One region of the Nocardia sp. XZ_19_369 genome, then DNA from elsewhere that is predicted to be linked to it. Evidence: riboswitches for the same ligand, from Rfam matches in the RefSeq annotation. Region 1 holds a riboswitch; each other region holds the start of a gene.

The links. A riboswitch is a leader RNA that binds a small molecule or an ion and turns the genes downstream of it on or off. The one in region 1 is predicted to bind cobalamin.
Region 2: linked by a shared signal. The riboswitch ahead of IBX18_RS11670 (CbtB-domain containing protein) and the one ahead of IBX18_RS32800 (ABC transporter substrate-binding protein) in region 1 are both predicted to bind cobalamin.
Region 3: linked by a shared signal. The riboswitch ahead of IBX18_RS20875 (iron ABC transporter permease) and the one ahead of IBX18_RS32800 (ABC transporter substrate-binding protein) in region 1 are both predicted to bind cobalamin.
Region 4: linked by a shared signal. The riboswitch ahead of metE (5-methyltetrahydropteroyltriglutamate--homocysteine S-methyltransferase) and the one ahead of IBX18_RS32800 (ABC transporter substrate-binding protein) in region 1 are both predicted to bind cobalamin.

Annotation. Positions count from the first base shown of each region.
Region 1 is NZ_JACVED010000009.1:494,081-501,669, forward strand. It holds gene IBX18_RS32780 (DUF4190 domain-containing protein) at 1-394, opposite strand, end outside; gene IBX18_RS32785 (LacI family DNA-binding transcriptional regulator) at 508-1,557, opposite strand; gene IBX18_RS32790 (MFS transporter) at 1,589-2,815, shown strand; gene IBX18_RS32795 (hypothetical protein) at 2,785-3,480, opposite strand; cobalamin riboswitch at 3,536-3,740, shown strand; gene IBX18_RS32800 (ABC transporter substrate-binding protein) at 3,757-5,334, shown strand; gene IBX18_RS32805 (ABC transporter permease) at 5,342-6,316, shown strand; gene IBX18_RS32810 (ATP-binding cassette domain-containing protein) at 6,313-7,589, shown strand, end outside.
Region 2 is NZ_JACVED010000003.1:6,174-13,762, forward strand. It holds gene IBX18_RS11640 (TetR/AcrR family transcriptional regulator) at 1-142, opposite strand, end outside; gene IBX18_RS11645 (FMN-dependent NADH-azoreductase) at 302-949, shown strand; gene IBX18_RS11650 (multidrug efflux SMR transporter) at 951-1,271, shown strand; gene IBX18_RS11655 (OsmC family peroxiredoxin) at 1,463-1,903, shown strand; gene IBX18_RS11660 (hypothetical protein) at 1,978-2,469, opposite strand; gene IBX18_RS11665 (CbtA family protein) at 2,505-3,338, opposite strand; gene IBX18_RS11670 (CbtB-domain containing protein) at 3,329-3,523, opposite strand; cobalamin riboswitch at 3,589-3,754, opposite strand; gene mhuD (mycobilin-forming heme oxygenase MhuD) at 3,826-4,140, opposite strand; gene IBX18_RS11680 (alpha/beta fold hydrolase) at 4,235-4,981, shown strand; gene IBX18_RS11685 (A/G-specific adenine glycosylase) at 5,004-5,900, opposite strand; gene IBX18_RS11690 (carbonic anhydrase) at 5,991-6,614, shown strand; gene IBX18_RS11695 (hypothetical protein) at 6,737-7,426, shown strand; gene radA (DNA repair protein RadA) at 7,452-7,589, opposite strand, start outside.
Region 3 is NZ_JACVED010000005.1:426,687-434,275, forward strand. It holds gene IBX18_RS20855 (8-amino-7-oxononanoate synthase) at 1-626, shown strand, start outside; gene bioD (dethiobiotin synthase) at 664-1,338, shown strand; gene IBX18_RS20865 (ABC transporter substrate-binding protein) at 1,360-2,385, opposite strand; gene IBX18_RS20870 (ABC transporter ATP-binding protein) at 2,420-3,136, opposite strand; gene IBX18_RS20875 (iron ABC transporter permease) at 3,268-4,299, opposite strand; cobalamin riboswitch at 4,383-4,514, opposite strand; gene IBX18_RS20880 (alpha/beta fold hydrolase) at 4,580-5,749, shown strand; gene IBX18_RS20885 (ABC transporter substrate-binding protein) at 5,813-6,907, shown strand; gene IBX18_RS20890 (ABC transporter permease) at 6,907-7,589, shown strand, end outside.
Region 4 is NZ_JACVED010000004.1:466,125-473,713, reverse strand. It holds gene IBX18_RS17485 (pyruvate carboxylase) at 1-1,283, opposite strand, end outside; gene IBX18_RS17480 (glycosyltransferase family 2 protein) at 1,399-2,274, opposite strand; cobalamin riboswitch at 2,573-2,712, shown strand; gene metE (5-methyltetrahydropteroyltriglutamate--homocysteine S-methyltransferase) at 2,894-5,209, shown strand; gene IBX18_RS17470 (TetR/AcrR family transcriptional regulator) at 5,306-5,875, shown strand; gene IBX18_RS17465 (hypothetical protein) at 5,872-6,402, shown strand; gene IBX18_RS17460 (nuclear transport factor 2 family protein) at 6,726-7,103, opposite strand; gene IBX18_RS17455 (bifunctional 2-methylcitrate synthase/citrate synthase) at 7,204-7,589, opposite strand, start outside.

The sequences.
Region 1 (7,589 bases):
CGCATTGATCGATTTTCGCGCGGTCGTTGCCTGCGTCGCTCACACAGTCGGTGAACTCGTCACCGCCGGTGTAACTGAAAAGCGCGAAGCCGACGGCTATGGCGATCGCTGTCACGACCAACGCAATTATGCTCAACACCAAGCCCGTTATCGCCATAGCGGAACCCTCGGCGGCGCCTTTACGGGCCCGCGCCGCGGCGATGATGCCGATGACGAGGCCGGCGAGGCCGAACAGGATGCCGCCGATCACCGTCCAGAAGGTGAGCAGCGCGAGGATACCCAGCACCAACGCGGTGATGGCCAGGCCCTTGCCGCCGGGCCGCCGATGCGAACCAGGGACCGGCGGCGGGTACTGGCCCGGTGCCGTATAACCGGGGGGAAATTCCTCCGTCATGGCTGTCCTTTCTTTGCATCGGTTTCCAGTGCGCCCGTTCGATGGCCTCTCGAATGCTAATGAAATTCGAGCCGAGTGCACGCGTGCCACACGCAGCCTTATCGAAAGAATGGTCAGTGACGCGTGCTGGAGCGCCGGATAATCGACCACGGCTCGGCACGGGAGTCGAGCCGCTGCCCGAGCGCGGCGCGGGCGCATAAAGCGCCCTGTTCGCGCAATGATTGCGCGACGGTGGTGAGGTCGAGCCGCGCGGCCACGGCGGCATCGTCCCACCCGGTTACGGCGAGTTCGCCGGGGATGGCGCGACCGAGCGCACGGGCGGCGCGGACGACGCCCGCCGCGAGTTCGTCGCTCATCGCCGCGATCGCGTCGGGCGGTTCGGCGGAGGTCAGAAGCGTGGTCGCGACGCGTTCCGCCTCGTCCGCGTCGTTACGCGTACACACCGCGACGGTCACCTCGGCCCAAGCAATGCCGGCCTGCTCGGCCGCCTGCCGATACCCCTCGAGCCGCTGCCGCGTCACTGGGAACGAGACGTCCGCAATGCCCGTGCCAGGCGTTATCGCGCCGACTCGCTGCCTGGACAATGGGAAACTCAGCACCGCGGCACGCTCGGCGCCCGCGAACGCGACGGCACCCACCGCCTGCGCCGCCGCCCGGTTGTCGATGGTGACCAGACCCGATCCGGGCACCGCCGGTCCGCCGTGCACCACCGCGGGACGCTTGGTCGCCTGCACGGCGGGCAGGATCGGGTCGTCGTCGGTGGTGGTCCACACGATGAACCCGTCGACCGCCGCACGCTGGATCCGCTGCGGATCGTCGGCGGCGCCCGTGATCGGCAGAATCGTTATGCCGTAACCACGTTCGGCACACACATCGGCGATTCCGGCCAGAAACGACACCGCCTGCGGATCGTCGAACGCGTAGCTCAGCTGCTCGCCGAGCACGACGCCGAGCGTGCCGGTGCTGCCGCGGCGCAGCGAGCGGGCACTCGGGTCGGGTCCGGCGTAACCCAGTTCGTTCGCCGCCGCCAGCACCTTCGCACGAGCCTGCTCGGAGACCCGGCTCGGCCGGTTGTAGGCATAGGAGGCGGTCATCACCGACACTCCGGCCCGCTCGGCCACCTGCGCGAGCGTCACCCGCTTCGATCCGGCAGAGGAAACCATCGGCTCAGCATAATTGTGTATCGTTACACACATGGCTCGACAACCCGCCGACTCGCCGCGCCCGCTGATCACCTCGGCTTATGTGGCGTTCGCGGCCTTCGGCTCGTTCTGGGGAATCTGGGGCGCGTCCGTGCCACGGGTGGCCAAGCAATCCGGCCTCGGCGCAGGCCAACTCGGGTTCGCCTTGCTGTTCGTCGGTGCGGGCGCGCTGCCCGCGATGCTGCTGGCGGGTCGAGCGTTGGATCGATGGGGATTGCGGGTCGCGTCGGTGGCCATCGGCGCGCTGGGTGGCGTGGGTGCCGGATTGGCGCTGACCGCCCGGGATCTGGTGAGCCTGTGCATCGGGCTGGCGTTCGTCGGGGCGACCAGCGGAGCGGCCGACGTGGCCATCAACGCGGTGGCCGGACGGGCGGAGCGGAGCGCGAGTCGCCCCGTCATCACCCGGGCCCATGGCGCGTTCTCCAGCCTGGTGGTGCTCGGCAGTCTTGCCACCGGATTGGCTGCCGCGGCCGAACTTCCGCTCGCGGTCCCCTTTGTCGTGGTCGCCATCGCCTCGATGGTGACCGGTGCCGCCACGTTCCGGATGCTGCCGGGCCGCGACATACCGGAGGACTACGAGGACTGCACCGCAACAGATTTCGCCGACTCCCACCGATGGCGGATCGCTCCTTTCGTACTCATCGGGGCACTCGGCGCGCTGGCCTTCGCCAGCGAGAACGCGCATCAGAGTTGGAGCGCGGTCTTCGCCGAGGCCGAACTGCACACCGGGCCGGGATCGAGCGCGGTCGCGCCCGCCGTGTTCGCGGGCACGGTCGCGCTCACGCGGTTCGCCGTCGGCGGCGTGCGGGCCGATATGTCCCGCACCGTACTACTCGCCGGAGCTGCGGCCACCGCGGTCGGCACCGTCCTCATCGCCTCGGCGCCAACACTTTTCGTCGCCGCAGCCGGTCTCGCGGTGGCCGCGGCCGGGACCGCGGTGCTGTTCCCGACGCTGCTGGCCGTGGTCTCGCGCAACGTCGACGAGGCCCGCCGCGGCCGCGCGACATCGATCGTCACGATGGTGTCCTACCTCGGATTCCTGCTCGGGCCGGTCTATGTCGGACTCTGGGCCGACGCCGTCGGGCTGCGCGGTGCCATGCTGGCCGTCGCGGTACTCGCTGCCGGACTGTTCCTGCTGACACCGGTATTGCTGCGCCGCAGCGGATTCGGTAAACGCGGTGCGGCCGATCAGGTCGACTCGGCAATGAGGTGGAGGTAGGCGGTGTCGAGCGGGATATCGACCGCATACCAGGCTGCGGGTCGGTCGTCGTCGCGGGGACACCAAGCGGACGCGATGCACAGCCGGGCCACTTCCCCTGCGGCCAAGCCGGGGAGATGCCACGCGATTCCGGCCGGATCTGCATATCGCACACCGTAATCGGTGCTGTCGTCCGAGCCGGTCGACAACAGCCGCGCCCACCTGACGGGCATCAGCCGACCGTCCGCGGCCTGCATTGCGAGCAGCTCCGCATCCGGGCCGCCGATCGACACCATGAAGTGCTCGTTCTCGACACTCACCGCCGCGAGGCATTCGCCGGAGTCCTGGCCGCCGTACGCATCGGCGGGCAGGTCGGTCAGCGCGGCCGAGACGACCAGTCCGGACACCTCGGCGCGCGCCTGCACCTGCCAGATTCCGGCCCACACGGGGACCGGTGGGCCGTCGTCCCAGGGCTTGACATCGATGCCGCCGATCAGCAGATCGACCGTTGCGGTCCGGTGCCGCCAGCGATGCAGATGGGAACCATTCGCCAAGCGCCACAGGGTATTCGACTCCGCCGGTAGCACATCCGCCGCGAGCGTGACGGAGAACTCGACGGTGCCGAGGGGCGTGTCGATCACCGCTGGGCGACGGTCTGCCTGAGCCAGCTGGTCGGTGGGGAGCATCCGCCTATCATCCAGGGTTGCCGACCGGCGTATCCCGGATACCCGAACGTACCGCAATCCGGCTGCTCGTCGGCGTCAGGAATAGCAGACGGTATGGTCTGAATCCGGCGTAGGGAACACCGGTGCGAATCCGGGGCTGTCCCGCAACTGTCACCGAGGAGCGATCCGCCGATTCATGGTCACGGCCTACCCAGGCTGGAAGACCGGCGGGGAGCGTTGATCCGGGAGCCAGGATACCTGCGCCGTGGTACCGGGAACTCACCCACGAGGATGGCAATGGACAAGTACACAGCGGTGCGGCCCGGGCTCGGTCGCCGTTCCTTTCTGCTCGGGAGCGCGGGTGCGCTCGCGCTGGGCGGCCTGCTCGCGGGTTGCGGCACCGAAGGCGGCCCAGCGGCGCCGGATGGACCACCGCGAGCGGGCGGACGCCTGCGGTCGGTGATCGCGGGGCGGTCGGCGAGCGCGGACGTGCTCGATCCGCACGAGGCCGGTAGTTCGGCGGGTGGCGCGGTGTCGAAGAACGTGTGGGACAAGCTCGTCGCCTACAACAACGACCTGACGTTGCGCTATCGGCTGGCGGAGTCGTTGGAGCCCAATGCCGACGGCAGCCAGTGGCGGATCACGCTGCGCCGTGGCGTGGTGTTCAGCGACGGCTCGCCGTTGACGGCGCGGGATGTGCTGTGGAGTTTCGAGCGGATGCTCGACCCCGCCAAGAAGTCGTCCGGCGATCTGGCCAACATCGACATGTCGCGCACCCGCGCCGACGGCGATCTCGGTGTGCTGGTGACGATGAAAACGCCGCTGGCCGACTTCGGTTCGGTGCTGGCGGGCTGGTACTGCTACATCGTGAAGGAGGGCACCGGCACCATCGATGGATCATCGCTGCCGGTGGGCACCGGTCCGTTCGCCTTGCAGCGGTGGTCGCCCGGCGACCGAACACTGTTGCGGCGCAACGACCGATACTGGGACGGACGGCCCCTGCTCGACGAGGTGGAGATCATCCAGATCGCGGAGACCGAGGCACGGGTCAATGCCTTCCTGTCCGGGGAAGCCGATGTGGTGCACGAGATCTCGTACTTGCAAGCGCGCACCCTGGAGCGCGACCCCGGTACGACCGTGGTGGTCCCGCCCGCCGGCCTGATGGGCGCGTTCCAGATGCGGGTGGACACACCGCCGTTCGACGACGTGCGGGTCCGGCAGGCCATGCGTCTCGCCGTGAACCGCCAGGCCATGGTCGATTCCGTGTATTACGGCTACGCCGAGATCGGCAACGACGTCTACGGCAAGGGTACGCCCTTCTACCACGACGGTCTGCCGCAGCGGACCTATGACCCGCAGCGCGCGCGAGAGCTGTTGCGGGAGGCGGGCAAAGAGAATCTGACGGTCACGCTGCCGACCGCCGACGGCTCGCCGGGCATGCTCGACTCCGCGACATTGTTCGCCGAGCACGCGAAGGCTGCCGGGATCAACATCCGGCTCGAATCGGTGCCCGCGGACACCTACTTCTCCCAGGTCAGCGGTAAAGCACCGCTGTCGCACATCGGTTGGTGGAACTACAGTCTCGATTACTTCTACGGCCAGACCATGACCAGCACCTCACCCAGCAACGGCACCGGCTGGCGGCGGCCTGGGTGGGACGCGAAGTTCGCCGAGGCGCGCGCCGCGATGGACCCGCAACGCCGCCGCACGCTGTATCACGAACTCCAGGAAGAACTCTGGAACGAGGGCGGATACATCCTGCACAGCTTCGCCAAACGTCCCGACGCGGCGAAGAACCATGTGCGCGGCGTACGCAGCGGGGTGCCCGGCACCGACGACTGGGCGAACTACGCCACCACCTGGTTGGCGACGTAGCAGCGCCGTGATCGCCTATATCGCACGGCGTGTCGGCGGTGGGATCGGTGTGCTGTTCGCCGTCGCGCTCGTGGTCTTCTGGTTGTTCGAAGCACTGGACTCGGATGCGGCCACGGTGCTGCTGTCGCGCGACGGTGGCGGCGACCCCGCGCCGGAGCAGTTGACCGCGTTGCGCGCCGAGCTCGGGCTGGACCGGCCCGCACCGGTGCGCTTCGCCGAGTGGCTGTTCGCTTTTCTCCAGGGCGATCTCGGCCATTCGCTGATCTCGGGGCGCCCGGTGAGCGATGTCCTGCTCGGCCGCGCGACCAACAGTGTCACCCTCGCGCTGCTCACCGCCGCGCTGCTGATCCCGCTGGCGCTCGCGCTCGGACTGGTGGCGGGAGTCCGCGCCGGGACCCGGACCGATCGGGTGATCAGTGCGGTCGCGCTCGCGGCGGAGTCGGTGCCGTCCTTCGTGTTCGGTGTGCTGCTGGTGGCGACGGTGTCGCTGTCGCTGCACCTGTTGCCAGCTGTCTCCCTATTGCCGACCGGCATGAGCGCGTGGCAGCGGCCGGAGATCCTGGTGCTGCCGGTGACCTGTCTGTTGATCGGGCTGGCACCGCATCCGGTGCGGATGGTGCGGGCGCAGACCGCGGAAGTCATGGCGGGCAACTACATTCGGACGGCCCGGCTCAACGGCATCGGTGGACTGCGGCTGCTGCTGCGGCATGTCGCGCCCAATGCGGTATCCGCGTCGATCTATCCGCTCGCCGGTTCGGTCGTCGGGTTGATCGGCGGTGTCGCGGTGGTGGAGACGCTGTTCAACTATCCGGGGTTGTCGCAGGAACTGTTGCGCGCCATCTCGGCTCGCGACTTTCCCTTCGTCCAGTCGGCCGCAGTACTGATGGCGGCCGTCGGGATCGCGATCTACCTGATCGCCGATCTGCTGACCCTGCTGGTGAGTCCGCGGGCCCGCCAGCTGGCGCTGACGGAGCGAGCATGAGGGCGCGACGCCGGATTCGCTCCGGCTGGCTGCTGGTCACCGCACTGGTGCTGCTTCTCGTGCTGCTCGGTCCGGTGTTCGCGCCGTACGCGCCGACCGCGGTGGTCGCGCCACCGTTCCAGCCGCCGACGGGGCGCCATCTCTTCGGCACCGATGTGGTCGGCCGGGATGTGCTGTCGCGGGTACTGCACGGCGGCCTGCCGCTGCTGTCGCTCGCCGGGCTCGTGCTGGTCGTCGCGTACGCGCTCGGCCTGGGGCTGGGTTTGCTCGCGGGTCTGCGCCGCGGACTGGACCGCTGGATCATGCTCCCGGTCGACGCGATCGTCGTCGTGCCGTGGTTCCTGATGCTCGCGGTGATCGCGACCGCGCTGGGGGCCGGTCCGGTCGCGATCGTGGTGACCGCGGCGCTGGCCTCGGTGCCCTGGATCATCCGGATCGTCCGCACCTGCGTGCTGGAACTCGCTTCCACCGGGTACGTCGAATCGGCCCGGGCCAGAGGGGAACCGCTGTGGCGGCTCGCGGTGGTCGAGGTGCTGCCGAATCTGCGATCGGTGGTGCTGGCCGATGCGGGAGTGCGGATGTCGGCGAGCATTTCGATGGTCGCGGTCAGCGGCTTCCTCGGCCTCGGACTTCGCCCGCCCTCCCCCGACTGGGCGCTCATGATCACCGAGAATCGGCCGGGTTTCGGCGTGCAGCCGTGGGCGGTGCTCGCGCCGGCGCTGTTGATCATGGTGCTGGTGGTGTCGGTCAATATGGTCACCGACCGGGCCTTCGAGGTGAATCGCCCGGCGGCGTCGGGCGTTTCGGCGGTTTCTACGGCGGATGGCCTGACGGTCGACGGACTCACGGTTCGCGATGCTTCAGGAAGCGTTGTACTGGAAGATATTTCGCTGCGTCTGCCGTCAGGGCGCGGCCTGGCCGTGATCGGTCCTTCCGGAGCGGGCAAGACCACCTTCGCGTTGGCGGTGCTCGGCGCGCTGCCCGCCGGGCTGACGGCCTCGGGCACCGTCGGCCTCGGCGGGGCCGGTCGCACCGTCGGCTATGTGCCGCAGGACCCGTCGACCGGTTTGAATCCGGCCATGCGCATCTGCACCGCCCTGCGCGAAATCGCCCGTCTACGCGGCACATTCGATACTGACCCGGTCGCCCATGCCTTACGCGAAGTGGATCTGCCCGATGATCGTGAGTTCCGGCGGCGCTTCCCCCACGAGCTCTCCGGCGGCCAGCAGCAGCGGGTCCTGCTCGCGATGGCACTGCTCGGCAACCCCGCCCT
Region 2 (7,589 bases), on a different contig from region 1:
TGACGGTGCGCGGGTCGCGGGTGGCGAACAGCTCGGCGGCCGCGGCCAGCACCTTGGCCCGGTTGCGTGCCGCGTCCGCGCGCTCGGGCACGACCGAGGGGGGTGCCGCTTGCCCGGTGAGCAGATCCCTGTGGCTGGTCATGCCGCTGACTGTACCGGTTTCCGGGGTAAGTGGACAGCATGTCCGTTTGTGGTTATGGTCGGTTCTGCATCAAGTGGACATGTTGTCCATTTGATGCAGAGGTGTCGGCAAAGGTCGACGCCCGCATCGACGACATGAACCACAGAGTGAGGTCTGACCATGAGCAACCTGCTGCACCTGGATGCGAGCGCCCGTACCCGTTCGATCAGCCGGGAGCTGAGCACGGCGTTCGCCGAAGCCTGGCGCGCCGCGAACCCGGACGGCGGCTACCGCTACCGGGACCTGGCCGCCGAGCCGGTGCCGTTCATCGACGCGGCGTGGACCGAGCTGTGCGATGCGGTGCTCGCGCAGGACCGCACCGACCTGGACCGACTCGGCGAGTTGGTGCGCACACCGGAGCAGGCCGCGGCGTGGGCGATCATCGAGCCGCTGCTGGCCGAGGTGCTGGCCGCGGACGTCATCCTGATCGGCACCCCGATGTACAACTACTCGATTCCGGCCTCGCTCAAGGCCTGGCTGGATCAGGTGACCTTCCCTCGAATGTCCTTGGGACACCGCCGTTTCGTCGTGATGACCGCCCGGGGCGGCGCGTACGCACCTGGCGCACCGAAGGCCGCCTTCGACTATCAGGAGCGTTTTCTGCGGGACTTCTTCGCGGGCCACTTCGCGGTCCAGGACACCGTTTTCGTGAATGCGGAACTGGCCAATGCCAGGCAGGATCCCGCGCTGGCACACCTGCGCGGTAAGCACGACGAGTCGTACGCGCTGGCCATGGAGACCGCGCGCGCCCTCGCGAAGGAGTACTGACATGAACTGGGTGCTGCTCGGTATCGCGGGTCTGGTGGAGATCGTCTGGTCGCAGAGCATCAAGCCGACGGAGAACTTCACCCGGCTGGTGCCGACCGTGATCTGCTTCGTGCTCGGCGCCACCGCGGTGTATCTGCTGTCCAGGGCCATGCAGACCCTGCCCGTCGGTACCGCGTACGCGGTGTTCACCGGAATCGGCGCGATCGGGGCCATCGGTCTCGGGATCGTGGTCCACAAGGACCCGCTCAGTGCGGGGCGGGTGCTCGCGCTCTCGCTGATCCTCGGCGGGATCGTGCTGGCGCGGGTCACCAATCCGGAATAGGCAGGACTCCGAAGCGCAGACGCAGCAACATGTTTCGCGTGGACAAGGCCACTGATCGCGAGCGGATCGATCGTGCGCCGCGTCGCTGAGGTTGCTGATACGGCGCTCTAGTCTGACCCCGAGACGTGGGGCGGCGGGCTGGCTAAGCTCGGGGGCTGCATCGGAAATTGCTTACCAGCGAAAGGATTTTAATGCCTACACGTACCGCTCGTACCGCTTGGACCGGCTCTCTTCAGGAGGGGTCGGGGCAGGTCGAGCTGGCCAGTTCCGGGGTCGGCAAGTACGACGTGTCGTTCCCCAAGCGTTCCGCCGACGAGGCCGACGGGACCACCAGCCCGGAGGAGCTCATCGCGGCCGCGCACTCGTCCTGCTACGCGATGGCGCTCTCGGCGCAGATCGGCAATGCGGGCGGCACCCCGGAGAGCCTGGACGTCACCGCCGACGTGACCCTCGGCCCCGACCCGGCCGGTGGCTTCCGGATCTCGGGCATCAAGCTGACCGTCCGCGGCAAGGTCTCCGGCATCGACGCCGATGCCTTCGCCGCCGCGGCCGAGGCCGCCAAGGCGGGCTGCCCGGTGAGCAAGGCCCTCGCGGGCGTCGACCACATCCTGCTCGACGCGGCCCTGGCGTAGTTGGCACTCGCACCGCCGCATGGTTTTTCGCACACCGGCTGGTGTGCGGAAAGCCATGTGATTATGCGAAATGCTCAGGCCCGGCGAAAGAAGCGACGGGCTTCGGGGCGGTACATCGCGGGGATGGCGACCAGGACCGCGACGATGTGAATGACGCGGAACAGGCCGATGGTCGCGGATTCGACGGTGATATTCGCGAACAGGTCGCCGAACTTGTCGGCGGACAGCAGCGCGGCCAGCGGTTCGATGACCAGTGACAGCAGGCCGATCACGCCGATCCCGAAGGTCAGTACCAGCCGGGCCCAGCGGGCGCCGTGCGTCATCCGGATGGCGACCAGCAGCACCACCAGATAGATGCCCAGCCGCACGGCGAGACCCGTCGCCATGCTCGCCACGTCGACCTCTTCGCGTTCGAGCAGTGCGGCAATCCGAACAATCGCCTCGGCGACCCCGGCGAGCAGTGCGACGACCATGCCGAGGTAGGCGATACGGATGGCGCGTGGCGGCTCGACGGGCGCACCCGAGCGAAGCGGTGCGGGCCAAAGAGAAAGGGCGGTGTCGGTCATGACACCGACACTGCCCCTCTTCTTCTGGATGCGGATCAGCCCGCGGTAGCGATCGACTCTCGTACCGGAGTATCAGTGCGCGTGGCGAATTCGGTGAGCGCGGCGAAGCCGAGGGCCAGGCAGGCCCACAGCGTCGCGGTCTGCGCCAGCGACGCCACCCGGAACTGCCACAGCAGGCTGGCCGGGAAGTCCGCCTTCACCTCGTCGACGCCGGGCAGCAGGATGTAGCCCACCGCCGTGACGAGAACTAACGCGGCGAGTCCGGCGATCAGCCGCAGCATGCTCAGCCGCCCGCGCAGCACCTTGTAGACGTACACGCCGACACCGACCGCCACCAGGCCGAGCAGCACCGCCGCCAACCACAGCAGGGTGCGCTGGTTGATCGTGTCCGGATCGCCGACCGCGGGTGGGTTCGCCGGGTATTTGAAGAACGGCACCGCGACGATCGCGGCCCAGCCACCGAGACCAAGCGCCAGTGCGAGTTTCGGCCCGGAGAACGTCGTGTAGCGCCGCGCGAAGTGCGCGACCGAGGCGAAGATCGCGCCGAGCGCCAGGCCGGCCAGGCCGAGGGCGAGGAACTGTCCCGCCTTCTGCCCGGCGCGGCTGACCAGTGGTTCTTCCGCGTCGCCGTGCGAATGTCCGCCGCTCGCCTCCGGTTCCGCGCCGTGCGGATGATCCGCGGCGGAACCGGCTTCCTCGATGGCGATGGCGGCGTCGACCTTCGGCTCGCCGACGAAGTAGCCGACCGATGCGGCCAGCAAGCCCGCGATCAAGCCTGCCAGTAGTCCGCGCAGTAGAAGGGTCTTGAGGGAACCGACCAGGGGGACGGCAGCCGACGGAGTCGGCGGGGTGGGTGAGCTCAGTGGCACGGAAGCCCCAGCAGGTGACGTCCGTCGTGCATCAGCTCATGCAGATACATCCCGCTGCGCGAGATGACGCCCTGGTCGAAGCCGACCAGGTACAGCGTGAGCAATGCGAGAAGAACGACACCTACCGTGACGAGCACAGTGGCGAGTGAATCGGTTGCCCGGCTCGGCGAATGCGCGATGGCCATGCGAGTCCTCCTAGGGATGCGCGAGGTCGGACATCCGTCCTCCACAGCGCTTTCAGCGTCCCGTCGTCGAATGGGGGCGAGAGTGCCGGTGTCTGGCTGTCCGGCACCCAGGAGCTCGATGCATGGAACACAGTGGCGCGACCGCTCCGGAATCGCACCGGATTACCGCATCACCCTCGCGTTTTGTCCTTCGAACTGTGACACCTGGAGGCACCCGACGTCAATATGACCAGCGCGGACCGCGCCCCGCCGTCGGGCGAGTCGCCGGGCAGGTCAGCCCGCCCGGCCATCCCTGAACTACGTCAGCTCGCGGGCTTCGCGGCCACGTCGAGGACCACCTCGAATTCGAGCAGCGAAGCACCCGTGGAGACCGGCTTCTGCCGCTCACCCGCGTGCGCCTCGCGCGCGGGCCCGTCCCGCCAGGCCGCGAACGACTCTTCCGAATCCCACTGGGTGACAACGAAGTACCGGTTATCCCCGGCGACCGGCCGGAGCAACTGGAAGCCGAGGAAACCGGGCGAACCCTCGACCGCGTGCGCACGGTGGGCGAACCGCTTCTCCAACTCGGGGCCTGCGCCCTCGGGAACCTCGATCGCGTTGATCTTCACAACAGCCATGGCCTCGACAATACGACCCGCGAGCGGCCGCTCGGTATGGGCCGTATCCGGGGGAAGTGCGCACGCCGCGCGCAGACCCGGCAGAATCGGCGGGGTGTTGCACGACGAAGGTGGAGCGGGGGTGCCGATCCTGCTGCTGCACGGGCTGATGGGCAGCGCCCGGACCTGGCACGACCAACTGGACTGGCTGCGCGACTACGGCCACGTCTACACCTTCGATGCCGCGGGCCACGGCAGACCGGCGCCTGCCGAACTGACCACCGAGGCCTTCGTCGCCGACCTGACCGCCGCCACCGCGGGCATCACCGAGCCCATGGTGGTGATCGGGCATTCGATGGGCGCGCTGCACGGCTGGGTCTTCGCCGCGACGCACCCCGAGCGGGTGCGCGCGCTGGTGATCGAGGACATCGCCCCGGATTTCACCGGCCGCACGGCGGCGAACTGGGCGGCGATGATCGAGGCGTGGCCGCAACCGTTTCCGGACGCGGCGGCGGTGCTGAAGTTCTTCGGGCCGGTCGCCGGTCGGTACTTCCTCAACTCGTTCGAGCACGGCCCGGACGGCTACCGGCTGCACGGCTCGGTCGCGACCTTCCGCGACATCTCCGAGGAATGGGGCAGTCGCGACTTCTGGCCGCAGTGGCACGCCATCCGCGTGCCCGCCCTGCTACTGGAGGGCGAGCACACCATCACCCCGCCCGGCCAGATGCGTCAGATGGCCGAAGTCCACCCCGACGCCGAGCACATACTCGTCACGGGCGCAGCCCATCTCGTGCACGACGACCAACCCGAGCACTACCGCGCCGAGGTCGAACGCTTCCTCCGCCGCGTCCTCAACCCGTAGCGCTCAGCACAGCCGCACACGGTCAGGGGGCGTTGCCGCCTTCGCCGGCGAGGGCGAACAGGCCGTCGACGGTCTGCTCGATCAGCCCGTCGACCAGCAGCGAGTCCAGCGCGCGGGCCCGCTGGCCTGGGTCGCGGGGCCACGCCAGATCCAGCCGTACCCGTTCCACCGGACCGGTCGCGCCGCGGAGCACGTCGAGCAGGCGGCCGCGGGCTTGGCGGTCGGTGCCCTCGTATTTCTGTGTGCGACGGACGATTTCGGAGACCGGACGGCCCGCGGTGACCCACGCGCAGGTCGGCAGCGGGCAGCGGGTGCAGTCCGGTGTGCGGGCGGTGCACACGGTCGCGCCCAGCTCCATCAGCGCGGCCGAGAACACCGCGGCGCGGTCGATCTGTTGCGGCAGTAGGGCTTCGGTCTCCGGCAGATCGCGCGAGGACGGGTTTCCGGCCTCGGCCCGCCCGTGCACGGCGCGGGCGACCACCCGGCGCACATTGGTGTCGACCACCGGAACCCGTTGCCCGTAGGCGAAACACGCGACCGCCCGCGCGGTGTACGCCCCGATGCCGGGCAGGCTCAGCAACACCTCGACATCGGCGGGCACCTCATCGCCGTGCTCGGCCGCGAGCACCCTGGCGCACTCGTGCAGCCGCAGCGCGCGGCGCGGATAGCCGAGTTTGCCCCAGGCCCGCAACACCTCGGCCTGCGAGGAGGCCGCCATCGCCGACGGCACCGGCCAGCGCGCCACCCACTCGCGCCAGATCGGCTCGACCCGGACCACCGGGGTCTGCTGCAGCATGATCTCGCTCATCAGAATCTGCCACGCGGTGACCTCGGCGCGACGCCACGGCAGGTCGCGCGCGGTCTCCTGATACCAGTCGAGCAACACGTCCGCATCGATGCTGTTCGGAGCTTTCCTCACTGTTCCTGTCCTACTGCTGCCGGTCGGTATTTGCCGACCTGTAACCAAACGAACTGGCTCGTAACACGAGCCTTGTGCACAATGATCGGTATGCCTGATTCCAATCCGGTCAGTGCCTGGAAGTCTTTGCGTGAAGGCAACGACCGTTTCGTCTCCGGTGCGCTGCTGCATCCTAGCCAGGGCGCCAATGACCGAGCCAAGCTCGTCAGCGGCCAGCACCCGTCCGCAATCCTGTTCGGTTGCGGTGACTCCCGAGTCGCCGCCGAGCTGATCTTCGATCAGGGACTCGGTGACATGTTCGTGGTGCGTACCGCGGGCCACGTCGTCGACAGCTCGGTGCTCGGTTCGATCGAGTACGGCGTGCAGGTGCTCGACGTGCCGCTGATCGTGGTGCTCGGTCACGACAGCTGCGGCGCGGTGAAGGCCACCATCGACGCGCTCGACGGCGGTGAGGTGCCCGGCGGATTCATCCGCAGCGTGGTCGAGAAGGTCACGCCGTCCATTCTGATCGGCCGCAGGGAGGGCCTGTCCACCGTCGACGAGATGGAGGCCAGGCACGTGGTGGAGACGAGCAGGCTGCTCATGCAGCGGTCGATGATCATCTCGCAGCGGGTGGCGACCGGTGAGCTCGCGATCGCCTGTGTCACATACAAGCTCGCCGACGGCCAGGTGAAGTTGCAGCGTGTCGTCGGCAACATCGGCGAGCTCGCCTGAGCCGGGGTCGCCGGAGTTTCCCCTGCGTGCGGGCCGGAATTTACTCGCCACGATCACCTATTCCGGACCGACACGCCGCAGGCATGAGTCGCTGCGCCCGATGGTGCCCTTACCGTTGAGGCGTGCTGGAACCGAATGGACCGCTGCCACCGGAGATCTATTGGCGTCGTCGCGCATTGGCGATCGGCGCCTTGGTCGTCGCGCTGGCGCTGGTCATCTGGCTGGTACTGACGGTCTCCGGCGGCGGCGACTCGCCCGGTGACTCGAAGCCCGTCGTGGCAAGCTCGTCGTCCAGCACGGCGAGCAAGCCCGCCGATGCCTCGACGACGAAGGCCGCGGAGCCGAGCGAATCCGGCACGCCCGCACCGTCGAGTGCCGCCTCGTCGGCGTCGAACGAGCCTGCCGCGGGGACGGGGCAGTGCCCCGATCAGTCGCTGGCCATCAAGATCAGCGTGGATCAGCCGACCTACCGGGTCGGCGAGCAGCCGAACTTCCGGATCGTCATCACCAACATCTCCAGCGTGCAGTGCCAGCGGGACATGAACCTGGCGCAGATCCAGGCGTCGGTGCTGTCGCTGGACGGCCAGCGCCGGTTCTGGACGAGTTCGGACTGTTCGCCGGTGGACGAGTCGAACGCGCGCAACCTGAAACCCGGTGAGCAGGCGCTGTTCACGGTGCGCTGGTCGGGCACCACGTCGCAGCAGGGCTGCGTCGGCGAGCGGGTGCCGGTGCCCGCGGGCGCCTATCAGGTCATCGCGCAATTCGGTTCGTTGCATAGTTCGCCGGAGCCGTTCAACCTGACCACCACCTGAGCCGCCGCGAATTAGGTTGGCCCCGTTAGAAATCGGGTGCCACCTCGGTCGCCTCCTTCGCCGCGCGCCGCTTGCGGGTGCCGGTGATGCGGATGGCCGCGCGCACGTCGGCGACCTCGTGGATCTTCATGCCGCCGCGCTTGAGCGGGGCATAGCCCGGCGG
Region 3 (7,589 bases), on a different contig from region 1:
TCGCGCCGCTCGCCGCGTTGCACCGGGTGACCCGGGCGCGGGGCGCGGTGCTGATCGTGGACGAGGCGCACGGTCTCGGAGTGCGTGGCGCGGGTGGGCGCGGGCTGGTGCACGAGCTCGGTCTGGCCGGGGAGCCGGATCTGGTGATCACCGCGACACTGTCGAAATCCCTTGCGGCGCAAGGTGGCGTGGTGCTGGCCGGCGAGCGGGTCCGGGCGCATCTGATCGACGCCGCGCGCACCTTCATCTTCGACACCGGTCTCGCGCCCGCTGCCGTCGGCGCGGCGCGCGCGGCGCTGCGGGTGCTGCGCCGGGAACCCGAACTGGCGGGCCGGGTGCTGGCGCGGGCCGCCGATATCGCGCGGATCGCCGCTGTGCCGGTGCCGGATTCGGCGGTGGTGTCGGTGGTGCTCGGCAAGGCGCAGGTCGCCTTCGATGCCGCGCAGGCCTGCCGGGCGCAGGGGCTGGATGTCGGTTGCTTCCGTCCGCCGTCGGTGCCGGAGGGCACGTCGCGCCTGCGGCTCACCGCCCGCGCCAACTTGACGGACGTCGAACTCGACACCATCGCAACGGTTCTCGGCGATGTGCTGGCGCAGGCGCGTGGGTTGGACGCGGTGCGGGCGTGAGCATCGCTGGAACGGCAGGGACTCGAAGGATGGCGGTATGAGCGTTCTCTTGGTTACCGGGACTTCTACGGAAGTCGGCAAGACGGTGGTTACTGCGGCTGTCGCGGCGGCCGCGTTGGCCGCCGGTCGGTCGGTGGCGGTCTGTAAACCGGGTCAAACCGGTATCGCCCCAGGCGAACCCGGCGACCTGGCCGAAATCGAACGGCTCAGTGGCGTCACCCGGACCTCGGAATTCGCGCGTTACCCGGATCCGCTCGCGCCCGATACCGCCGCCCGTCGTGCGGGCTTGCCCGAGCTCACCCTCGCCGAAACCGTCGCGGGCATAGCGGCGCTCGACGATGCCGACCTCACCCTGGTGGAGGGTGCGGGCGGACTGCTGGTTCGGCTCGGTGATTTCACCCTGCTCAATCTCGCCCAGAAACTCGACGCGCCAGTACTTCTGGTGGCCGCTGCCGGACTCGGCACCCTCAACCACACCGAATTGACCACGCGTGCTCTGCATTCGGCGGGCGTGCGCTGCGCGGGCGTGGTGATCGGGTCGTGGCCTGCCGAACCGGACCTCGCCGCGACGTGCAACCGCGTCGACCTACCGCGCGTCACCGGTGTCGACTTGGTCGGCGCTGTCCCTGAAGGTGCGGGCTCTTGGGACCGCGAGCGTTTCACCGCTGCAGCACCCGGCTGGTTTTCCCCCGACTGGTCACCGTTCACCTGAGGATGATCGCCGTCTTGGTCGTCAGCGAAGGGCGTCGTCGACCTGGGGTTGAATGCTGGAGGCGGGGACCAGGTTCCACTGTTCGAGTTGCTTGCGGATCTGCTCGGCGGCGTCGATGTTGAGGGGGCCGCTGGTCCACATGGCGTAGGGGAGGTTGAGGAAGCGGCCCTCGGTGACGGCGCGGAGTTGGTTGATGCCGGGCTTGGCACGGAGGGCCTCGACCTTCTGGGCGAAGGTCTGCGGCGGGTAGTCGACGAACATGATGGCGTCCGGGTCGGCGGCGGCCAGGCGCTCCCAGGAGACCCTGGTCCAGGTGTCGGCCACGTCGCTGAGCGCATTGTGACCACCGGCGGCGTCCAGGATCGCCTGGGGCGCACCGAAACTGCCGCTGGACATGAGGGAATCGGTGGCGCTGTCGAACAGGAAGATGGTCGGCTTGCGCTCGGCCTGCGGTGCGGCGGTCAGCGCGGCCAGGCGTCGATCCAGGTCGGCGGTCACCTCGGTGGCGCGGTCGGCGCGGCCGGTGATGGCGCCGAGGTTGGTGAGATCGGTGCGCAGCGCCGTCCACGGCTCGACGATGCCGCGCGGGCGTTCACCATTGCGCTGGCGGCAGCTCTCGGTGAGGGTGTAGGCCGCGATCCCGGCCTTGCTCAACGACTCCGGGGTCAGGTTCTTGGCTTCGTCATAGCCGTAGCTCCAGCCCGCGACCATCACGTCGGGTCCCTGCGCGAGCACGGTCTCGCGTGAAGGGTATTCGGGCGCAACAGACTTCAGCTGATCGACAACCGGTCCGTAGTGCCTGCGCAACGTATCGGTGTCGCGCTGCACACTCGACACCGCGACCACCTGATCCTGCGCTCCGAGTGCGAGCGCCATCGAGATCAGATTCCCGTCGTTGACGAACATTCGTTGCGCGGGAGCCGGAAACCGCACGTCCACATCGCAATTCCGGATCGTGAGATCCCCGGACGCCGTGTTCTCCGCACTGCATCCGGCCACCGTCGCGGCCAGTGTGACCGCAACCAACATTCGCAGAGTGTGCTTCATAGATTCGCCTCTCAAGGTATTCAACGGTTCGAGTTCATAGCGTCGCCTCGCGGGGCGTGATCAACAGGTGGGGTTCGCCGGTGTCGGGATGGGGGACGCGGAGGGCGCGGACGCCGAACACCGCGTCGACCACCTCGGGAGCCAGGGCGACGGTCGGCGCGGCGAGGGAGTGGGCGGTGCCGTTGTGTAGCACCAGGATTCGGTCGCAGTAGCGGTCCGCCAGGGTCAGATCGTGCAGCGCCATGATGACGGTTCGTTGCAGGGTGCGCGTCAGCGCGAGGAGTTCGAGTCGGTGGGTGATGTCCAGGTGATTCGTCGGTTCGTCCAGCAGCAGCACCGGGGTGTTCTGCACGAGCGCGCGGGCGAGCAGCACTCGTTGGCGTTCACCGCCGGAGAGTCGATGCACCGGTCGGTCGGCGAATCCGGTGAGATCCACCGTGGCCAACGCCTCTTGGACAGCCTGCTGTTCGAGCGGCGAGCCGGCACCCCATGGCGGCAGGTACGGGGTGAGTCCCAGCGCCACCACCTCGCCGGCGCGCAGGTCAGCCGGTGGGCGCTCGTCCTGTGCGACCATCGCAACCGTGCGGGCCCGCCGGCGCGACGACATCGCGTGCAGCACTTCGCCATCCACCGTTACCCGACCACGCACCGGCCGCCGCACCCCCGCGAGAGTCTGCAACAGCGTCGACTTCCCTGCGCCGTTCGGTCCGACGATCCCGATCGTCTCGCCGGGCTGGATCGCGAAGCTCACGTCGGAGACCACGGTCCGGCGCCCAGCTGCGCATGCGAGCCCGTGCACTTTCAATGCTCCAGCGTTACCAGTGGTTTCGACGCTGTCGCGCGCAGAGCTAGTGGTGCTGGTGATGGCGATGTTGTTACCGCTCATGACTCTCCGAACCGATAACGCCGTCGCCCCATCAGAATCAGGAAGGTGGGGGCGCCGATGAGTCCGGTCAGCACGCCGACGGGGATCTCGATGGGGCGAACCACGATTCGAGTGGCGGCATCGGCCACGACGAGGAACAGCGCACCGCAGAGCGCACAGGCGGGTAACAGATTGCGGTGACGCGGACCGACCAGCAGACGGGCCGCGTGCGGGACAACCAGCCCGACGAAGCCGATACCACCGGAGACCGCCACGAGCACGCCGACCAGCACCGCGAGCAACACGAACAGCGCAATGCGGAGCTCTTTGACGGGAACGCCCAGTGAGGCGGCGGTATCGCCGCCGACGGTCAGCGCGTCGAGCCAGCCACTCGCACCTAGCAGCGCGACAGCCGCGACCACTACCACGCTCAGCGGCAACGCGATTCGCGTCCAGTCGGCGCCCGCGAGGCTGCCGAGCAACCAGAACAGCACCGCCTGGGCGTGCGAAGGATCCGGACGACGGAAGATGAGGTAGCTGCTCAACGCGGCGAACCCGGAGCTGAGCACGGTGCCGGTGAGCACCAGCCGCAACGGCGTCAGCCCGCCCTGCAGCACCGCGATCAGGAACACCAGCCCCGCCGCGACGAACGCACCGACCAGCGCCCCACCGGACAACGCCCACACCCCGGCCCCGGCGAACAACCCGGAGGTGATGACCGCAGCCGCGCCGACCCCCGCACCTGACGAAACCCCGAGCAGGTACGGGTCGGCCAGCGGATTACGCACCAGGGTCTGCATGGCCGCGCCCGCCAGCGCCAGCCCCGCGCCGACGATCGCGGCGAGCACAGTTCGCGGCACCCGCAGCTGCCACACGATGGTGTCCAAGCCGAAGTCGGTCGGCGCCTGCCCGGTCACCCGGTGTTGCAGCACCGTCAATACCGAAGAGACGGGCAAGGTTTCCGCGCCGAAGCCGGTGGCGAGAATCATCGCGCAGATCAGTAAGGCCCCGAGGGCAGGGAAGATGATCGCCGCACGGACACGAGTCATGCCGCCACCCCGCCAGCGCTGGGTTCCGGCATGCGCCGAGCGCGCATGATTCGGTGGTGCTCCACAGGCAAGTCGCGGCCTCTCCAGAGTTGTCCCGGCAGGGGAGGTCTGACTTTCGCCGTGAGGGCGATCACAGTGGCGCGACCGTTCCGGAATTACACCGGATTCCCGCACCCGCCGAGGTTGACGGCAGGACTCTACCGTTCGGTCGGGTTCGCGGCGCCGCGGGGGCAAGGTGTGGAATGGCGACAGTCCACATTCTTTACCTACAGTGGGACAGATGTCGCCGTTCGATGACCGGCACCCGTCCACTGTCGCGGACTGGGACGACGCGCGACGCAAAGCCCGGCTACGGGACACCAGCCTGTGGCACGAGTGGAAGACGTTGCGCCGGACCAGGTCCGCGGTGCTGCGGGTGGTCGTACTGCTGGCCGCCGTACTGGTCGTCTTCGCCCAGTACCTCACCTACGACGTAGAACCCGAACAGGTACGACTCGCCCGCACCGACCCCGCGATCCTGCCCGTCGCCGCCCCGGCCGATCCCGAAGACTGGGACACGGTGGTGGTCGACATGGTCGGGCTCGGCGGCCTGGACGCCAGCGCGACCGCCGCCGCCCTGCCCGCGCTGCGCGGGATGGGCGTGGTCTGGGCCATCCGCTACGACAACGAAGGTATCGACACCAAGGTCATCGCCGACCTGATCGTGCGCGCCACCGAGCTGTCCGGCTTGAAGAACATCGTGCTGGTCGGGCACAGCATGGGCGGGGTGATCGCGTTGGAGGTCGCCAAACACATCCACCTCGACAGCGACCGCCACCTGGCCGGGGTGATCCTGGACTGCACGCCGGTGGACCTGAACGCGGTCCGCCCGGAGAGCCGCGGCCGCGGCGAGGACATGGTGCGCTGGATGCGCTGGCTGCCCGGCGCGCGAGAAAGCCGCCTGCTGCGGCTGGCCGTGGAAACCTATGCGCGCCGCGACCGTTTCGTCTCGTACGGCGGCGATGGCCGACCGCCCGGCATCCGCTTCGGCCGGCTGCGTGTGGTGATGGGCGAGGTGTTGCGGGAGAAGATCTTTTCGCGCAACGCGGCGAGCAACGGGCTGATCGAGGTGCAGTTCACCGCGATCGTGGCGGGCGGCGCGACCAATGATCTGAAGGCGCTGGCCGCGCCGGTGGACGGAAAGCCGCGCCCCGCCATCGTTTTCATCCGTCCGCGCGACCCGAGCCGGGACCGGGTGGTCGATGTCGAGTACTCGCACCAGGTGTTGATCGAGCAGGCCGGCGGCGTGGACGGCACGCTCTCGGTGGTGCAGGCGCGAAACACCGGGCATGCCAATCCGATGCAGCGCCCGGTCGAGTACAACACGGTGATCGACCAGCAGATCCTGCCGTTCATCCAGCAGTACCAGGAGCAGGTCCGGGCGCAGACGACGGCGGCGGCACCGCGCTGAGCAGTTCGAACCAGCATGAGACAAACGGTGTTCGGGCCGGATTTGTCTTGTTTGAATCCCTGCATGTACCGACCACGCACGTTTCTGTTCGGCCGCCAAGGCCGCACCACCGCCGCATTGCTCGCCGTGGCAACCGTTGCGACCCTCGGACTCACCGGCTGCGCGAACAACGACAAGCCGGTCGGTCCCGTCGCCGCGGACACGCCGCTACCCGTTGACGTTCCGGCAGGCACCAAGCTGATCGTCGCCGACCAGTCCGAGCGCCTGCAGTCGGTGCTGCGGATCTCCGGTGAGCTGGACAAGCTGCCGTTCCAGGTCGAGTTCGCCAATTTCGTCGGCGGACCGGCCATTCTCGAAGCCTTCCGCGCCGAGGCCGCCGACGTGGCGCAGGTGGGCGATGTGCCGCCGATCCACGCGTTGATCGCCGGGCAGGACGTGCCGATCGTCGCCGCGTACCAAACCAGCCCGACCGCACTGAAACTAGCGGTGGCGCCGGGCAAGTCGGTGAGCACGCTGACCGACCTGAAGGGCAAGAAGATCGCCTACGCCGAGGGCACCGCCCAGCAGGCTGCGGTGCTGCGCGCGCTGGACAAGGCCGGACTGAAACCCGGTGACGTGCAATTGATCCGGCTGCAGCTGGCCGAGTTCCTCGACGCCGTGCGCACCGCGCAGGTGGACGTCGCGCCGCTGATCGAGCCGAATGTGACTCGGCTGCTGCGTACTCCGGGTGCGTCGCTGATCCCGGACGCGCAGACCGAAGGCATCTACGGCGGGCTCGGCTATCTGTATGCCCGCCGCGCGGTGGTGCAGGATCCCGCCAAGGCCGCCGCGACCCGCGCCCTCGTCGGCGCGTTCGTGCGGGCCAACCAGTGGGTCAACACCCATCAGGACGAGTGGGCGCGCAGGTATTACGTGGACAACCAGAAGGTCGGTCCCGAGGACGCCAAGCGCATCGTGGACTCGCTGGGCACCTTCACCTTCCCGCATCTGGATCAACAGCTGGTCGACCGGCAGCAGGCCACCATCGACGCCATCGCCGAGGCCGGCGAGCTGCCGAAGAAGGTGCAGGCGGCCAACGGCTTCGACCTGCGCTACGACGCCGCGATCACCGAGGCGGTCACCGCCAGCGGTGCCGCGTTCGCCCCGAAGGAACGCTGATGGCCACCTTGGACGCCGGAGTATGGAACAAGTTCGGGCGCAGTGCCGCACCGGCGCGCGAACTCGCCAAGCGCAAGCCGACCCGGCCCCGGCTCGGCCCCGGTCGGCCGATCCCGTTCGGCGCCGCCGTCGGACCTACGCTGCTGATCGCCGCGTGGGTGCTCGGATCCGCCTCCGGCACAATGGATCCGGAGACCCTGCCGGCGCCGTGGACGGTCGCCCAGACCGCCGGTGACCTGCTCGCCGACGGCAGGCTGCAATCCAACCTGCTCACCTCGGTGCAGCGCGCCGGTTACGGCCTGGTCCTCGGTGTCGCCGTCGGGCTGGTCCTCGCACTCGTCGCGGGCTTGAGCCGGATCGGTGAAGCGCTGGTGGACGGCCCGATTCAGATCAAGCGCGCTATTCCGACGCTCGCGCTGATCCCGCTGTTCATCGTGTGGTTCGGCATCGGCGAGGAGATGAAGCTGCTCGTCATCACGACCAGCGTGGCCATCCCGATCTATCTGAACACCCACGCCTACCTGCGCAGCGTCGACGCCAGGTACGTGGAACTCGCACAGACGGTAGGACTTTCGCGCTGGGGCTTCATCCGCCGCATCGCGCTGCCCGGTTCGCTGCCCGGCTTCTTCCTCGGACTTCGCCTCGCGGTGACCATCGCCTGGCTGGCCCTGGTGGTGGTGGA
Region 4 (7,589 bases), on a different contig from region 1:
ACCGCGAGCAGGAACGGAATGTTGGTGGTGACGCCGCGAATTCGGAACTCGGCGAGCGCACGCTGGGCTCGCGACACCGCGGCGCCGAAATCGCGGCCGCGGCAGGTGAGCTTCACCAGCATCGAGTCGAAGTAGGCGCCGATCTCCGCGCCGAGGTTGGCGCCGCCGTCGAGCCGGATGCCCGCGCCGCCCGGGGTCCGGTAGGCGGTGATCCGGCCGGTGTCGGGGCGGAAGCCGTTGGCCGGGTCCTCGGTGGTGATCCGGCACTGCATCGCGGCGCCGCGGATGCTGACGGTCTCCTGGCTGAGGCCGAGCTGTTCGAGGGTCTCGCCCGCCGCGATGCGCAGCTGCGCCTGCACCAGGTCCACGTCGGTGATCTCCTCGGTCACCGTGTGCTCGACCTGGATGCGCGGGTTCATCTCGATGAACACGTGGTTGCCGCGCTCGTCGAGCAGGAACTCGACGGTGCCCGCGCAGCTGTAGCCGATCTCCTTGGCGAAGGCCACCGCGTCGGCGCAGATGCGGTCGCGCAGTGCGGGATCCAGGTTCGGCGCGGGCGCGAGCTCGATCACCTTCTGGTGCCTGCGCTGCACCGAACAGTCGCGTTCGAACAGGTGCATCACATTGCCCTGCTGGTCGGCGAGGATCTGCACCTCGATGTGGCGCGGGTTCACCACGGCCTGCTCGAGGAAGACGGTGGGGTCGCCGAACGCCGACTCGGCCTCGCGCGACGCGGCCTCGATGGACTCGCGCAGGTGCGCGGCGTCGGCGACCCGGCGCATGCCGCGCCCGCCGCCGCCCGCTACCGCCTTGACGAAGATCGGGTAGTCCAATTCCTCTGCCGCGGCGAGCAACTCGTCCACGTCGGCGGACGGCGCGCTGGACCGCAGCACCGGCAGCCCGGCCGCCTTGGCCGCCGCGATGGCCCGCGCCTTGTTGCCCGCGAGCTCGAGCACCTCGGCGGACGGGCCGATGAAGGTGATGCCCTCGCGGGCGCAGGCCGCCGCCAGGTCCGGGTTCTCGGACAGGAAGCCGTAGCCCGGGTAGACGGCGTCGGCGCCCGCCGACTTGGCCGCGTCGACGATCGCGTCGATCGAGAGGTACGCCCGGACGGGGTGCCCCTGTTCACCGATCTGGTAGGACTCGGCCGCCTTCGTGCGATGGACCGAGTTGCGGTCCTCGTACGGGAAGACGGCCACCGTCCCAACGCCGAGCTCGTAGGCCGCGCGGAAGGCCCTGATGGCGATCTCGCCCCGATTGGCAACCAAGACTTTCGTGAACATTGGCCTAAGGTACCCGGACCCACCCGCCTCACAGACACGGAAGGGCCCTTCGCAAGCATCTTCACAACGCCGTCCGGCGGCGTTGCGAAGATGCGTTCATCCGCGCGTCACACTGTCAGATCCAGTGCATCGTGCGATGGCGGAGCCCGCCGCGGAACTGACCGACGGCGAGGCCGATCATCAGTCCGCGCTCCTCGGCAACCAATCCACGGGTGAATGGCAGACGAATCATGCGTAACAAGACTTCCGGCAGGTGAATTTCCGGCAACCCATTGTTCGGGAATTCCGCATTCAGCCGGGCGAGGCCGATGCCCCGGCTGCGTCCCTGCCGATATCCGGGACGGAAGCCCTGCCGGTATCGATAGGCGACGAGCGCCTCCGGCAGATATCCGAGACGGTATCCCTCGCGATGGGCCCGCCAGCCGAATTCGAGATCCTCGTTGGCGGCGTAGCTGGTGTCCTGGCCGCCCAGCTTCCGATACACCTCCGCCCGGCACGCCATGCTGGTCCCGATGATCACAGGTGCATAAACGCCGGTCGGCTGGAATTTGTCGGGGGTCGGGATGTTGGCGACGTGGCGCGGATTGGCCGCGTTGAGCGAATCACCTTCGACCGCAGAGCAAATCAGGTCGTACCCCTCGTCCAGGAACGCGACCATCCGGCTGATCCAATTGGAATGGGCCTGGTCGTCGTGATCGCAGAACAACAGGATCGTGCCGGCGGCTTGCGTCGCGCCGACATTACGGGCAAATGCCGCACCGGAGGTCCCCGACGCGTCCACATAGCGTAGTTCGAGGCGGCCTTGCAGCGGATGAGTTTCGATATGGAGTTTCACATCGATCGGGGATCCGTTGTCGGCTATGACGACATCGAATTCCCCCCTATAATCTTGACGCGTCAAGGCGCCCAGTTGGACATCGAGTAGATCCAGGCCGTCGGCCGTCCCGATGTAGGTTGGAATGACGATCGATACCGACCGTTCAGTCACCACGCGTACTCCTGCAATCGTTTCCCCACGCGGGAGCCCTCCCCCCGAGGGGACAACCTTAAACGCATTCCGGAAAGAGGGGCTACACCCGAGTTCCGTGGGCTTCCTCACAGACTTGGTCAAATGACCAAACAGTGATGGGCAAATGATCGAAGACGCCGCTCCCCCGCCCGGCCGCCCACCACCGCGCCGCGCGCCCTATGCTCGTAGGTGCAGCTGGTTCACTGCGGCGCGTACGAGATGGAGCCCCGTCGTCGCGCAGCGGAGTCGAGTTCGACCGCCCCGAAAGGGTGGCCGGGCGAGAGGGAACCCGGTGGGAATCCGGGACTGTCCCGCAGCGGTGAGCAGGAACGACCGCCGTCACACGCACTGGGCACGATGCCCGGGAAGCGACGGCCAGTAGGTCGGCCGCGAGGCCGGTGCCTGTGAGTCCGAAGACCTGCCAGCCGTGTCGGATACGCCGTATCCGGCGGCCACCGCCTCGTGGATCTGGGCGCGCGGTTCTACCAGTACTGATATGTCGGGCTCTAGTTCTGTCGAATCTCCTGGCGTATCGAGGTAGCCGCGCAACCCGTATGGCGTTGGCTTACGACTTCGTCGTTCGCCAAAGGGCGCTGCGTGCATGATCGCTCGCTGCGCTCGCGAATGGCACCAGCACTGGAGAGACAACGTGACTGTTGTAAATCAGACACCGTTCACCGCAACGGTTCTCGGGCTACCTAGGGTCGGACCGCGGCGCGAGCTCAAGCGGGCCACCGAGGCCTACTGGGCGGGCAAGATCGACGCCGACCGGTTGCACGCCGTCGCGCGCGAGCTGCGCCACGCCCAGCTCACCGAATTACAAGCGGCAGGCCTGGATTCGATCCCGGTGGGCACCTTCTCGTACTACGACCAGGTGCTCGACACCGCCCAGCTGCTCGGCGCACTGCCGCAGCGGGTCGCCGGGATCGCCGAGCCACTGGACCGGTACTTCGCCGCCGCCCGCGGCACCGACACGGTGGAACCGCTGGAGATGACCAAGTGGTTCGACACCAACTACCACTATCTGGTGCCGGAAATCGGCCAGGACACCGTGTTTTCGCTGAACCCGGCGAAGCTGCTGGACGAGGTGCGCGAGGCGGCCGAGCTCGGCGCGAACGCGCGCCCGGTGGTGGTCGGGCCGATCACCTTCCTGAAACTGGCCAAGGCCACCGGCGGTGCGCCGTTGGACCGGCTCACCGAACTCGTCCCGCTGTATCGCGAGTTGCTCCGGCTGCTGGCCGAGGCAGGGGTCGGCTGGGTGCAGATCGATGAGCCTGCGCTGGTCACCGACCTCACCCACGACGAAATCGACCTGGTCCGTAGCACTTACACCGACCTGTCCGCGTCGTCGCAGCGCCCCGCGATCCTGGTGGCGACCTACTTCGGCCATCCCGACGCGGCACTGACCGCGCTGGCTGGCACCGACATCGAGGGCATCGCGCTCGACTTCACCGCAGGCACCGGCGTTTCCGATGTGGTGGGCGTTCCGGCCCTGGCGGGCAAGCTGCTGGTGGCCGGCGTGGTCGACGGCCGCAACGTCTGGCGAGCCGATCTCGACCAGGCACTGTCCACCCTGGGCACCCTGCTGGGTAGCGCTGCGTCGGTGGCGGTCTCGACCTCGTGCTCGCTGCTGCACGTGCCGTACACGCTCGCCGCGGAGACCGGGCTGGACGACCGGCTGCGATCCTGGCTGGCGTTCGGCACGGAGAAGGTGGCCGAGGTTCGGCTGCTGGCGACCGCGCTGACCGAGGGCACCGAGGCGATCAGCGCCGAATTGGCCGACGTGCGTGCGGCATTGGCGACGCGGCAGTCCGACCCCCGGCTGAACGACGCCCAGGTGCGGGCCAGGTTGGCGGCGCTCGGCCCGGACGCCAGCAGGCGTGCGCCCGCCGAGGAACGCCGTGCGCTGCAACAGGAACGGCTGCACCTGCCGCCGCTGCCGACCACGACCATCGGCTCGTACCCGCAGACCTCGGCGATCCGGTTGGCCAGGGCCGCGTTCCGCAAGGGCGAGATCGACGAGGCCGAGTACATCCGCCGGATGCGCGCCGAGGTCGCCGATGTCATTGCGCTGCAGGAGAAGCTGGGCCTCGACGTGCTGGTGCACGGCGAGCCGGAGCGCAACGACATGGTGCAGTACTTCGCCGAACAGCTCGACGGCTTCGCCGCCACCGAGCAGGGCTGGGTGCAGTCCTACGGTTCGCGCTGCGTGCGACCGCCGATCCTGTTCGGCGACGTGACCCGGCCCGCGCCGATGACCGTCGACTGGATCAGCTACGCGCAGTCGCTCACCGACAAGCCGGTGAAGGGCATGCTCACCGGGCCGGTCACCATCCTCGCCTGGTCGTTCGTGCGCGACGACCAGCCGCTCGGCGATTCGGCACGGCAGGTCGCGCTGGCCATCCGGGACGAGACGGTGGACCTGCAGGCCGCGGGTATCCGCATCATCCAGGTGGACGAGCCGGCGCTGCGGGAGTTGCTGCCGCTGCGCAAGATCGACCAGCAGGCCTACCTCGACTGGTCGGTGCAGGCGTTCCGGATCGCCACCTCCGGCGTCTCGGACGCCACCCAGGTGCACACCCACCTCTGCTACTCGGAGTTCGGCGAGGTGATCGACGCGATCGCCGGACTGGACGCCGACGTGACCTCGATCGAGGCGGCGCGCTCCCGGATGGAGGTGCTCGACGACCTCAACGCGGCGGGCTTCGACCTGGGTGTCGGGCCGGGCGTGTACGACATCCACTCGCCCAGGGTGCCCAGCGTCGAGGAGATCACCACGTCCTTGCGTGCGGCGCTGAAAGCCGTTCCCGCCGAACGGCTGTGGGTCAATCCGGACTGCGGGCTGAAGACCCGTGGGCAGGCCGAGGTGGCGGCGTCACTGCGGAACATGGTGGCCGCTGCGACGGCTGTGCGCTGATCGCTCCGGCTTTGTGAAGTTCAGCCCCCTTCGTGTTCGCGGAGAGGGCTGAACTGCACACTTGTTTATGACTGACTGGTCATTCATAATCGAATCATGCCGAAGAAAGTCGACCGGGTCGCCCGCCGAGCGGAGATTCTCGAGGCCGCCGTGCGCGTGTTCGCCCGCAAGGGCTTCGCCACCTCGCGTATCGAGGACGTCGCCGCCGAGGCGGGCATCGCCAAGGGCAGCGTGTATCTGTACTTCGACAGCCGAGATGCGTTGCTGGCCGGGGTTTTCCAGAGCTATGCCGAGAGCAGCGGACAGGTGCTGGCCGAGCTCGGCGACGGCACCGCACTGGATCGGCTGACCAGGCTGATCCGCGGGACGGTCGAGATGCTCGCCGCGCACCCCGACCATGCGCGCGTCCTGCTGGACGTCTGGGCGTCGAATCCACCGCTCGATATGGCGACGGTGTATCGCGAATACCGCTCGGCCGTCGCGGATCTGCTGCGGCAGGCACGGGCCGACGGTGAGTTGCGACCCGACATCGGCGAACCACATGCCGCAGTCGTCGTCGGCGCCATCGAGGGGTGTCTCGTCCAGGCATTGGTCGATCCGCAGGTGTCCCTGCGCGAACTGGCCGACCCGATGGTACAGATCTGCGTGGAAGGAATCCGTCGATGAATCTCACGGATCGATTGATCGCCCCGAATGCCACACGTGGTGAGGTCGTCACCGGCTTCGGCGCGGCATTCGGCGGCGCCGCACTGGCTTTCGGCTTGGCGCTGCACGCCCAGTTGTCCTGGCTGAGCGTCGCCGTCGTCACGCTGGTCGCCTTCGACATGTTCGGCGGCGCGGTCGTCAACGCCACCGATTCGGCGAAGCGCTGGTATCACCGTCCGGATCGAACCAGCCTGCACCACCTCGCCTTCGTCGCCATCCACGTCCAGCCGTTCCTGCTCGCCCTGGTGGTCCCCGGCTTCACCTGGCTCGCCGCCACCGTCATTTACGCCTCCGCCCTCACCGGGGCCGCCCTGGTCACGGCCGCCCCGCGCGAGCTACGCCGCCCCATCGCCTTCGGCGCCACCGCCGCCGCACTCACCATCACCACCAGTATGCTCATTATCCCGCACGTCGTAGCCTGGTTCGCTCCGCTCCTGCTGATCAAACTGCTACTCGCGCACCTACTTCCGGAAAACGCCGCCCGCTGACGGTCGGTGCCTCCCACCCACGGGAGGCACCGACCCACCACCTCACTCGAATTCGGTCTCCGGCCGCAGCCGCTGCCGCCGCCGTGACGTGTACCGCTCACACGGTTCCTCGGCCCGCTTGACCGGTTGCTGCCGCGACCTGGAACTCATCCCTCGCCGCCACGCCGTATGACACCCCGGACATCGGTCCATACCAACCCCTTTTCACCCGTCGTCAACCACTCCATGAATCGCCCCTAACCACCTTCGACGCGCGAACTCTCCCGTCGGTTCCGGGTAGCTACCAGGAATTTTCCAGAACGGTCCGACCGGTTCGACCGAGTTCAACCCGCCAGGTTGAAGGCGCGGTTGATGACGCCCATGTCGAAGTAGTCGCGCCAGGCGACGATGGCGTCGCCTGCTACCTCGAAGACGCCGGTGACCGGGAGGGGGATGGCCTGGCCCGCGCTGCGGAGGGTGTCGGTGCGTTCGTTCATGACCAGGTTGCCCGAGGCGATCTGGTGGTGGATCTCGAAGTCGATGGCCTCGAAGGTGGTGAGGAAGCCCGCGATGAACTCGCGGATGGCGGCGCGGCCGACCACCGGTTCCATCGGGATGTTGTGGTAGACAGCGTCTTCGGCGAAGAAGGACGCAATGCGGTCCGGATCCGGGTCGGACCAGCTGCGGCACATGTCGCGGACGAGTTCATCGGGGCTTGGCATGGGTTTGGCTCACTTTCTGATGCCGGGGGCGGCCGAACCGCGTTGTCCGCACCGCCTCCCCGATTCAACCAAGCAAGTGCTCGGTTAGGAAGACCCAGTCTCAATGGAGCCCGGCGAGCTCGCGTTGCGGCACCCCGACGTACTCCGAGAGCGGCCGAATCAACGCGTTCGAGGCCGCCTGCTCCGCGATATGCGCGGTCCACCCGGTGATCCGGCTCATCACGAAGATGGGCGTGAACATCGCGATATCGAAGCCCATCAGGTAGTAGGCGGGGCCCGCCGGGAAGTCGAGATTCGGCTTGATACCCGTGGCCTCGGCCATCGCCCGCTCCAGTTCGGTGTACATCCGCAACCACCGTTGCCCACCGGTCACCTCGGCGACCTCCGCCAGCGCGGCGCGCATGGTCGGCACCCTGGAGTCGCCGTTCTTGTAGACGCGATGCCCGAACCCCATCACCTTCTGCTTGCCTTCGAGCTTGGCGCGCA